2 linked regions of the Selenomonas sputigena genome follow. The protein of the gene in region 1 binds, or shares a complex with, the protein of each later gene. Links are inferred from orthologs where the notes say so. Each region holds a gene or a part of one and is shown on either strand. Other genes may lie near its edges.

Region 1 (4,873 bases):
TGATGAGGCCGAGATTCCCCTCCTGTATGAGATCGAGAAACAGCATGCCCCTGCCGACATAGCGCTTGGCAATGCTCACGACCAGACGCAGATTCGCCTCCGCCAATTCCTTCTGCGCTTCCTCGTCGCCCGCTTCCATGCGCTTGGCAAGAGCGATTTCCTCATCTGCGGAAAGGAGAGGCACGCGGCCGATCTCCTTCAGATACATGCGCACGGGATCGTCGATGCTGATGCCCTCGGGAATACTGAGATCGATATCCACTTCTTCCTCAGCCTTGTCCTCGTCTACCTCCGCTTGTGCACGGTTCGAATCATCCACAATCTCGATACCCTTGTTGCTGAACGTCTCGTAAAGGTCGTCGATTTCATCCGGCGTGAGTTCCTGCTCCTGCAATGCCGTCATCAGCTCGCCGTAAGTCAGCACGCCGCCGTTGCCCCGCCCTTTTGTGAGAAGGCTCGACACGATGGCAGAGCTCTGCGTCGGCTTCTTCTCCACGTCGAGAACCGTCTTGTTCGCTTTCTCAGCCATGGAATCGCGCCTCCTTTCTGCTGCTCATTTCGTCATGTCGGGCAAGGACGCCCGCTTGGGAAAATGCCTTTGTTTTGCTCATAGCCCTTCCATTTCGTTCTTTATTCGCTGAATCTGCGCTAATTCCTGCAAGAACCGCGCATCATTTTCCTTTTCCCATCGATCAGCGCGCCGCGTATGCTCCTCAAAGAGCTGCGCAAGATACGTCCTGCGCAAGCGTCTCATGGAGTCATCGTAAGCCTCCAGCGCGTCCATCGTCCCCGTGTCCTCGGCAAGCGATCGACTGATCTCCGTCGCGACCGCCTCGGAAAGCTCCGCCTGCGCACGCGCATCCGTCGGCCTCTCGCCCGCAAGATGAAGTCCATAGAGCCACGCGAGCGCCTTCGCCTGTTCCTCTGTCGAAAAAGCCTCGAACGGCACGAGGGAGGCAATATGCTCCGTAACAGCCGGATCATGCCACGCTGTCCGAAGCACGATCCGCCCTGCACGCTGCAGAATATCGTCCGCCTTTTTGAAGGCGCGCCGCGTCGTCTCTCGCACGGCAGCGGGCGGCGCAGAAGATCCTGCCGCCCGGCCAAGCTCGGCGCGTATGAGCCCTTCGTCGAGCGTCAGTTCACGCGCCGTGCGCACGATATAGCCATCAAGTTCCGCAGGGCTTTTCACCTCGGCGAGCACGGGCAGAAGCGCCGCGAGTGTATCGAGCCTGCCCTGCAGGCTCTCCTTGTCCGCCGTCTCCAATACGCGCACCATGCGGTACTCGATGAAGGGAAGCGCCGCTTCGACGAGTTTTCGAAAAGCCGCCTCGCCATGTTTTCGGATGTATTCGTCGGGATCTTTGCCGTCGGGCACGCGCAGCACCTTGACCATCGCCCCCGCCGCGCGCGCGACGGAAAGCGCGCGAAGCGTCGCCTCCTGTCCCGCCGCATCGCTGTCATAGCAGAAGCGCAGTTCCGGCGCATAGCGCAGCAGAAGCTTCGCCTGCTCTGCAGTAAAAGCTGTGCCGAGGGAGGCAACGACGTTCTCTATGCCCGCAGCCGCGACGGAAATCGCATCCATATAGCCCTCGACGACGACGGCGAATCCCGCGCGCGCAATGGCACGATGCGCGCGATCGAGACCGAAGAGCAGACGTCGCTTGTTGAAGATCAGCGTCTCGGGCGAGTTCAGATATTTCGGCTTGCCGTCTCCCAAGATGCGTCCGCCGAACGCCACGACGCGCCCTCGCGCGTCGCGGATCGGGATGATCACGCGATTGCGAAAGCGGTCGTAATGACCCGCGCCCTTCTGCCGCTTCGCCGCCAAGCCGCTCTCTTCAAGGAGCGCAGCAGGCACGCCGCGCTTCTCGAAGGCGACGGCGAGCTTGTCCCACGCGGGCGGCGCATAGCCGATGCCGAAAGCCTCGATGACGCTCTCGCCGATACCGCGCCCCGCGAGATAGGCCTTCGCCGCCTCGCCGTAATGCGTCTTGGTCAGACAGTTGTGAAAAAAGGTCTGCGCCATCTCATGCACGCGGCGAAGTTCCTCCGCCTTCTTGTCACGCGCGATTTCCGCTGCGCTTCTCTCTCTCTCGGGCAAAGGAATATTGAGCTTTTCCGCCTGCAGTTTGATTGCCTCGAAATAGGGGATGTTCTCAATAAGCGAGAGGAACTTGAATACGTTTCCTCCGACGTGACAACCGAAACAATAAAAAAATCCCTGCTCGGGAACTACCGAAAAAGACGGCGTGTTCTCGTGGTGAAACGGGCAGCAGCCCCAATAACGATTTCCTTTTTTCTTTAACGCGACATAGGAGGAAACGACGGCAACGATGTCGGAATCTGCGCGTACGCGCTCGACAAAGGCGTCCATCGCCTCATTCCTCATGCTTCTTCACCCTTCGCTGCTCCCTCTTCTTGATTTTCTGCGATTTTTCTACCGTATTGAAACGAACGAGCCACGCGGAACATCCACTCAAATTCCACTAAATTTTATATTCCCTATAAATTGAAAATATCCTCTTTTTTTCCGTTACGCCAAAAAATTTTGCCGAAATCTGCTGCAGAGGCACAAGCACAAAAAAACACAAAAGTTCCGTCCTGAAAATCACGCATCGCCCGGCACGGAAAAGCCGACGGGCGGCATGAAGATGCGTGCGAACGTATGCACGGCATAGTTGTCACTGAGTCCCGCCACATAGTCGACGACGGTCTGCTGCCTGCCCCAGCGCGTTTCATAGCGGCGAAACTCCTCGGGCAGTTCCTCAAAGTTCTCCATGTAGTGCGCGTAAAGTTCGCGCAGCACGAACACCGCCTGCTTCCTCTCACGCGCCAGCCGCTCCGAATGGTAGATATGCTCGAACATGAAGGCCCGAAAAGCATCCATAACCTCCTGCATGGCAGGAGAGAGCGCAATGTCCTCCCGCTTCTCTGAATGCACAATGAGGTCGGAGACCATGCCCGTGATCATCTCCGACGTCGTATACCCGAGCTTCGCGTAAACGAGCGTCGGCAGATCGCCCGCCTCAAGCATACCCGCGCGCAGACTGTCGTCGTAATCGTGGCAAAGGTAGGCGATGCGGTCGGCAATGCGCACAATGCGCCCTTCAAGTGTCTTCGGCAAGTGCTTTCCCGTGTGATTGACGATGCCGTCCTTGACCTCGAAGGTCAGATTGAGACCCGCGCCATCGCGCTCCAAATACTCGACGACGCGCAGACTCTGCTCGTTGTGCGCGAAGTGTCCAATGATCTCCGCCATCGCCGCCTCGCCCGCATGACCAAAAGGCGTATGACCGACGTCGTGACCGAGTGCGATCGCCTCCGTCAGATCTTCGTTGAGGCAAAGCCCTCGCGCGATCGTGCGGGCGATCTGCGACACCTCCAAGCTGTGCGTCATGCGCGTACGGTAGTGATCACCCGAGACGATGTAAACCTGCGTCTTGCGCTTCAGACGCCGGAACGCTTTCGAGTGCAGGATGCGGTCGCGGTCGCGCTGAAAGTCCGTGCGGAAAGGGCACGGTACGATCGGTGCTCGCCGCCGGCTCTCCCTGCTCTTCGCCGCAAGGGGGGAAAGTATTTCATACTCCAACGCCTCACGTTTTTCCCGTATCGTCATTTGTCCGCCTCCTCTTCCTGCTTGTCTTCCATTATATGATGAAATAATACGGCAAGAACACCGCTTTATCCTGCTGAAACTTAGCCTTTAAGGAAAATTCGCTGGAAAAACCCGCCTTCATGCTGTATGATAGAAAAAGGATCTGTATGGAAAATACTTTTCACGCCAATGAAAGGAAGCGTCTTTATGAAAAAAAACCTTGTTTCGGTTCTCATGATGTTCGTTCTGCTCGCCTTGAGCGCGACGGCTCTTGCCGCACCGAACTTCTCCTTTGACTCCTACCGTCTCGACTTCTCCTCGGGACGCTGCGTCTTCGACGGCAACATTCGCATCGTCGCCAACGGCTGCACTTTCCAGGCCGACCATGCCGAGGTCGACCTTGCGACGGCGCTCAAGTACCTGAAAAACGGCGCCTTCGATGCCCAGAGTGGCGTCAACTCCCCCGATTTCGAGGTCTGGTGCGAGGGCAACGTCAGCGTCTCGCAGGACGGCTTGAAACTGACGGGTGACAAGGCGCATGTCATCGGCAAGACGCACGAGGCTGTCGTCGAAGGCAACGTCTTCCTTGAGCGTCCCAAGGTCACGATTCAGTCGGACAGCGGCCTCTTCAACTGGGACACTCAGGTCGCACAGTTCGACGACAACGTGAGGATTCGCCAAGGCAAGCGCGAGATCAAGGCGGAGCACGCCTTCTACGACGTCGCCAAGGACGAGCTGCTCTAAGCTGCAGTACACGACCTTCTTCACACCGCACCGTCGAAACGAACACGAGATTTCACAAACTGAAGCCCACCCATTCCTCTTACTCACGGGGACTGGGCGGGCTTTTTTGGCGTCTGCCCAACGACTCGCTGAACATTGACTCGGCAATATCGTTACGTTTTTCCCTCTGCCCGTGTGGATTCGGGGAAGAACTGCACCTGTACACGGCGCTGCGCCTTAGTGGAAATCCATTCGGTCAAACGAGCACGCAACGCTTCGTCCATATCGGCCTTCAAGTATATAAAAGCAATCGGCATTTCACTCAGAGAATCCGATGGATCTGCAGTCGCAGCAGGGCCGCGCACACTCCCAACGGCGATGCGGGAGATTTCCGGGAACACGATACGTGCCTCACGATTCCAGTCCAATATATAAGTGCCCTGCTTTTCACTTTCCTCTCGAGCAGATTTGAGTGCGGTCACTGTCTGTTGTTCCTGTACGGAAGGAATGGCTCTTTTTTCAACCTCGCTGAGTCTCTGATCGATCATCGCC
Region 2 (4,775 bases), 2.0 Mb from region 1 along the record:
GGCTTTTTTTGCCCATTTTCTCAGAACCTGTACTTTCTCTTCTGCTGCTTGAGCTCTCCGTAGCGCAGGCGGTCGAGATCCCAGATCGATCCCATGACCTTTTCCATCGGGGCGTCGGCCTCGACGGAGAAGACGGGAGCGACGTCCTCTTCGGGGAATACGAGGAAGGAGGCGACCTCCTCGCCGTTCTGGAAGAAGATCTCGATGGCCGTGCGGTCGATGAAGATGTTCATGGCGAGCGAGTGATAGGTGTAGAGCTTGAAGCTCCGCACGCCGCGGCCGCCGAGCTTCATTCCCTCGCGGCTGATCTCGACGATGTCCGTCTCGCGGTTGTAGCTGATCTTCACCTTTTCCCTGCCGTAGCGAAGCTCGATCTTGATGCGCTGGGCGACGCCCATGACGATGTTCATGAGGATCTCCGAGCAGTAGGCAAGCTCCGTCTTGAGGGACGGCACGGCGCGTCCCGAAAGTTCACGCGCGCTCCTCGCTACGCGAAGCGCCTTGAGTTCGGGTGCGGGTCTTGAGAAGATCTTGCCCTGCTTGAGCGTCAGGACGCGCGGCAGGGTCAAGGTGTGCATCCAGCCGTGCTCTCCCGTCGGATAGTCCTCGTCCTTGTGCGGCATGCTCAGCCAGCCGAAGAGCAGCGCACGCCCCTCGTGCACGCCCACATGTGGCGCGAAGAAGTCGAAGCCGCGATCGAGCTCGTGGAACTTGCCGTGGATCATCTCGCGTCCCGCAAGAGACAGATGCCCCACGATGTAGCCCGATTGGAAGAGGTTCTGCCAGTCGAACTCGCGATCGGAGAGACCGCGCGGCGAAAAGAAGAGCACGTCGTGCTTGCCGAAGGAGAGGAGTGCCGGGCATTCCCAAACCTTGCCGAAGAAGCCGAGCTGTGTCTTCAGCTCGCCGGCAAAGTGGAAGAGTCCCTTCTCCTCTCGATAGAGCAGAAGGCAGCCGCGTGCGTCGTCTGCGGGCGCCGCCTGTGCGCCGAGGAGCGCGTAAGCGTGGCTGTCGCGCACGAAGAAGTGCGGCCCTTGGAAGAGGTCGGTATAGCCTTCGGGCTGCTCCTTGATGAGCGTCATGTCCTTACGGATGACGCCTTCCTTTGTCATCGTGCCGAGGATCTGGCGGTTTGCCCTTTTCCCGTTTTCCTCGCGTCTGCCCGTGTAGAAGACGCGCAAGTTCCCGCCGTTGATGAAGGCGCAGCCGGAGCCGCAGCCGCCCTTATCGTTGTCGTCCGTCGGCCACAGGACGAGCTTCGGATCGGTCCAGTAGACGAAATCGCGCGTCTTGAATTCGACCCAGCCCTTGTTCTTGTCCTCGGTCGAAAAGGGATTCCACTGGCAGAAGAGATGGTACTCGCCCTGGAAGAAAACGAGTCCCTTCACACTGCCCGTGAAGCCGAACGGCAGTTCCAGATGAAAGCGGTTGCGCCAGCGGTGACCCGCATGGTGCAGCTCGTCCTTCAAGCGGGCGTCAAGTTCCTTCTTGTCGTATTCCATCGTGTCCTCCTAGGTCTATTGCATGCGTGAGAGATTGCCGAACTTCGTAAACTGCTTGAGGAACGTAAGATCGACGGTGTCGACGGGGCCGTTCCTGTGCTTGGCGATGATGACTTCCGTGATGTTCTTGTTCTCCGTTTCGGGATCGTAATAATCCTCGCGGTAGAGGAACATGACGATGTCGGCGTCCTGCTCCAAAGAGCCGGATTCGCGCAGGTCGGAGAGCATCGGACGCTTGATCTGGCGCGACTCGACGCTTCTCGAAAGCTGCGAGAGCGCGATGACGGGCACGTTCAGCTCACGCGCGAGTGCCTTTAAGGAGCGCGAGATCTCCGAGATCTCCTGCTGGCGGTTGTCGCCGCTCTTGCTCGTGCGCCCCTGCATGAGCTGCAGATAGTCGATGACGATGAGCGAAAGCCCGTGCTCGGCCTTCAGGCGACGCGCCTTCGAGCGCAGTTCCATGACGGTGATCGAGGGCGTGTCGTCGATGTAGAGCGGCGCGGCGGAAAGCCGGTTCGCCGTGTCGATGAGGTCGCCCCATTCCTTTTCCTCCAGCTCGCCGACGCGCAGGCGCTGCGAGTCGATGCGCCCTTCCGAGCACAGGAGACGCTGCACGAGCTGCTCTTTGCTCATTTCCAGGGAAAAGAAGGCGACGGGCTCTTTCGCGCGCAGCACGACGTGCGCCGCGATGTTGAGCGTGAATGCCGTCTTGCCCATCGAGGGGCGTGCGGCGACGAGGATGAGGTCGGATTTCTGCAGCCCCGCCGTCAGATGGTCAAGCTCCGTGAAGCCCGTCGGCAGTCCCGTGATGCTGCCCTTGTTGTTGTAGCGCAGATCGATTTGCTCCAAGGTGTCGAGAAGGATGTCCTGCAGCGGCACGAAGTCCTTGCTGCGCTTGCCCGAAGCGACTTGGAGGATGCGCTTTTCCGCGCTGTCCATGATGTCCTCGACTTCGTCGGCGCTCTCATAGGCGGCGCCCGCGATTTCCGTCGCGGCGTTGATCAGCGAGCGAAGCTGCGCCTTCTCATGCACGATGCGCGCGTGGTAATGCACGTTCGCCGCCGTCGGCACGGAGTTCGCAATCAAGGACAGCGCGGGGATGCCGCCGATCTTCGCGAGCTTGTCCGCCTTCTTGAGCTGCTCGGTCAAGGTCACGAGGTCGACAGGCTCCGCGCGCTCCTTGAGTTCCATCATGGCCTCGAAGATCAGACGATGCGTCTCGCGGTAGAAGTCGTCCGCCGACAGTTCCTCGGCGGCGGTCGTCACGGCATCGGGCTTTAAGAGCATTGCGCCGAGAACGGCCTGCTCGGCCTCGATGCTTGCGGGCGGCATGCGATCCATTTCAGACGGCCTCCTTTGACTTTTCGAGCGATGATTCAGCGGAGTTTTCCGCGTCAATCGTCGCGCTGTCGGCGCGGTCTTTTTTGCTGGTCTGCGGCTTTTCGAGTTTCAGCCGCAGCGGCTCGCCGTCCGCCTCGGGCGCAAAGAGCACGGCGAAGGCTTCCTCCGCTGTCTCGACGGCGTGGATGTCAAGCCCCAAGTGACCCTCGGGGATGTCCTTGTCGTTCTCCTTCGGGATGACGAGCGTCCGGATGCCCGCCTGCTTCGCGCCGTACGCCTTTTCAAAGACGCCGCCGACGGGGCGCACGCGGCCAGCGAGTGAGATTTCGCCCGTGACCGCGACGTCCTGCCTGAGCGGCTTCTCCGTCACGGCGCTGACGAGCGCCGCGAGGATCGCCGTGCCCGCGCTCGGGCCGTCGATGTTGCCGCCGCCGATGACGTTGATGTGCACGTCGTAGTCGTGGATGCTCTTGCCCGTCAGATGGCGCAGCACGGAGGCCGCGTTGAATACGGAGTCCTTCGCCATGCTGCCCGCCGTCTCGTTGAAGCGCACCTGTCCCTTGCCCTTTTCCTCGGCGGGGAAGACGACGGCCTCGATCTCGATGACAGAGCCTAGGAATCCCGCGACGCCGAGTCCGAAGACGTGCCCGACCTCGGGTTTCTTCGAAGCCTTCTTCGTCACGAACTGGTAGAGGCGGCTGACCTGTGCGACCTCGTAGATGTCGCCCTTGGAGATCTTGACATCTTCGCCTTCTTTCGTGCGCGAGAGCGCGAGGCTGTAGGCGTCGGCGAGGATGTTGATCGCCTTGCGGCCTTCCGTCGTATACTCGCTGATGAGGCGCACGACTTCCTCTGCGACCTCGACCTTGAGCTTCTTCGCCGCATTCTGCACGATCTCCTCGATGTGCTTGGGCGTCAGAGGCTCGAAGTAGATTTCCGCGCAGCGCGAGCGCAGCGCAGGGTTGACGTGCGAGGCGTCGCGCGTCGTCGCGCCGATGAGCACGAAGTCGGCCGGTGCGCCCTCCTCGAAGAGCTTCCGAATGTAGGGCGGCACCTTCTCATCCGTATGGTCGTAGTAGGCGGACTCGAAGAAGGCACGCTTGTCTTCGAGCACCTTCAGGAGCTTGTTCTGCAGCATTTCGTCCATCTCGCCGATCTCGTCGATGAAGAGGATGCCGCCGTGCGCTTCCGTGACCATGCCGGGCTTCGGCTCGGGGATGCCGCCGTCGGCGAGGTCGCGGCGCGCACCTTGATAGATCGGATCGTGCACCGAGCCTAAGAGCGGGTTCGTCATGTCGCGCGAATCCCAGCGCAGCGTCGTGCCGTCCGTCTCGACGAAGGGCGCGTTCGCGGCAAAAGGCGAGTGCGCCTCCTTTTTGACGGCTTCGAGGACGATGCGCGCCGCCGTCGTCTTGCCGACGCCCGGAGGCCCGTAGAGCAGGAGGTGCTGCGGGTAGGGCGAGGCAAGCTTCGAGGCGAGCGCCTTGACGGCACGCTCCTGGCCGACGATCTCTTCGAGCGTCTTGGGGCGCAGAAGCTCCATGACGGACTGCGTGAGGTGAACCTTTTCGAGCGCTTCGAGTTCCTCGCGCTTCTTCGCCGCCTGCGGCGACTCGATCGCGCTTTTCTCGTCCTTCAAGACCTGCATGCGGATGTCCTGCACATAGTCCTGATGGTTCTCTTCAAGCTTTTCCTGAATCTTCTGCTCGATTTTGTCCTCCATGCTGCGCCGCGCCATGATGTCGGCGATGCGCTCGGAAAGCTCGACGAGGATGGCGGGAATCTCCGACTCCGTCGGCACGCGCTCGATCGTCGGGTTCTCGTAAACGATGCGCTCAAGCGCAAGAACGCGCTCGCCGCGAACGGGCGAGCGCATGAGGCGCATGGCATCCATCTTGCCCGCCTTGATGACGAGCCTGTCCGATCCCGCCT

What was found.
Region 2: the proteins of dnaG (region 1) and dnaB are in contact, whole or in part, in a crystal structure (PDB 2R6A), measured with the Geobacillus stearothermophilus proteins. The link is inferred for Selenomonas sputigena from one-to-one orthologs. Residues at the interface, in WP_049624496.1 of Geobacillus stearothermophilus: Lys456, Leu457, Leu458, Pro459, Ala460, Asn463, Ala464, Leu467, Leu535, Leu536, Ile537, Ala538, Gln544, Glu545, Asp548, Tyr549, His552; in WP_033016901.1 of Geobacillus stearothermophilus: Ser13, Glu15, Ala16, Gln18, Glu91, Leu92, Asp94, Ala95, Val96, Pro97, Thr98, Ala99, Ala100, Asn101, Tyr104, Tyr105, Ile108.

The regions. Positions count from the first base shown.
Region 1 is NZ_CP110383.1:425,274-430,146, reverse strand. Bases 1-2,926 are described here. They hold dnaG (DNA primase), read right to left. Parts: upstream 2,393-2,926; coding sequence 608-2,392; downstream 1-607. Other genes in these bases: OL236_RS01995 (deoxyguanosinetriphosphate triphosphohydrolase), read right to left, coding at 2,612-2,926; rpoD (RNA polymerase sigma factor RpoD), read right to left, coding at 1-529. Also shown: more of OL236_RS01995, read right to left, coding at 2,927-3,619; OL236_RS01990 (OstA-like protein), read left to right, coding at 3,806-4,342; OL236_RS01985 (DUF389 domain-containing protein), read right to left, coding at 4,495-4,873. UniProt on the Escherichia coli protein: RNA polymerase that catalyzes the synthesis of short RNA molecules used as primers for DNA polymerase during DNA replication.
Region 2 is NZ_CP110383.1:2,475,840-2,480,614, forward strand. Bases 681-3,551 are described here. They hold dnaB (replicative DNA helicase), read right to left. Parts: upstream 2,844-3,551; coding sequence 1,518-2,843; downstream 681-1,517. Other genes in these bases: OL236_RS11820 (glycoside hydrolase family 32 protein), read right to left, coding at 681-1,502; lonC (Lon family ATP-dependent protease), read right to left, coding at 2,845-3,551. In the rest of the region: more of OL236_RS11820, read right to left, coding at 21-680; more of lonC, read right to left, coding at 3,552-4,775. UniProt on the Escherichia coli protein: The main replicative DNA helicase, it participates in initiation and elongation during chromosome replication. Travels ahead of the DNA replisome, separating dsDNA into templates for DNA synthesis.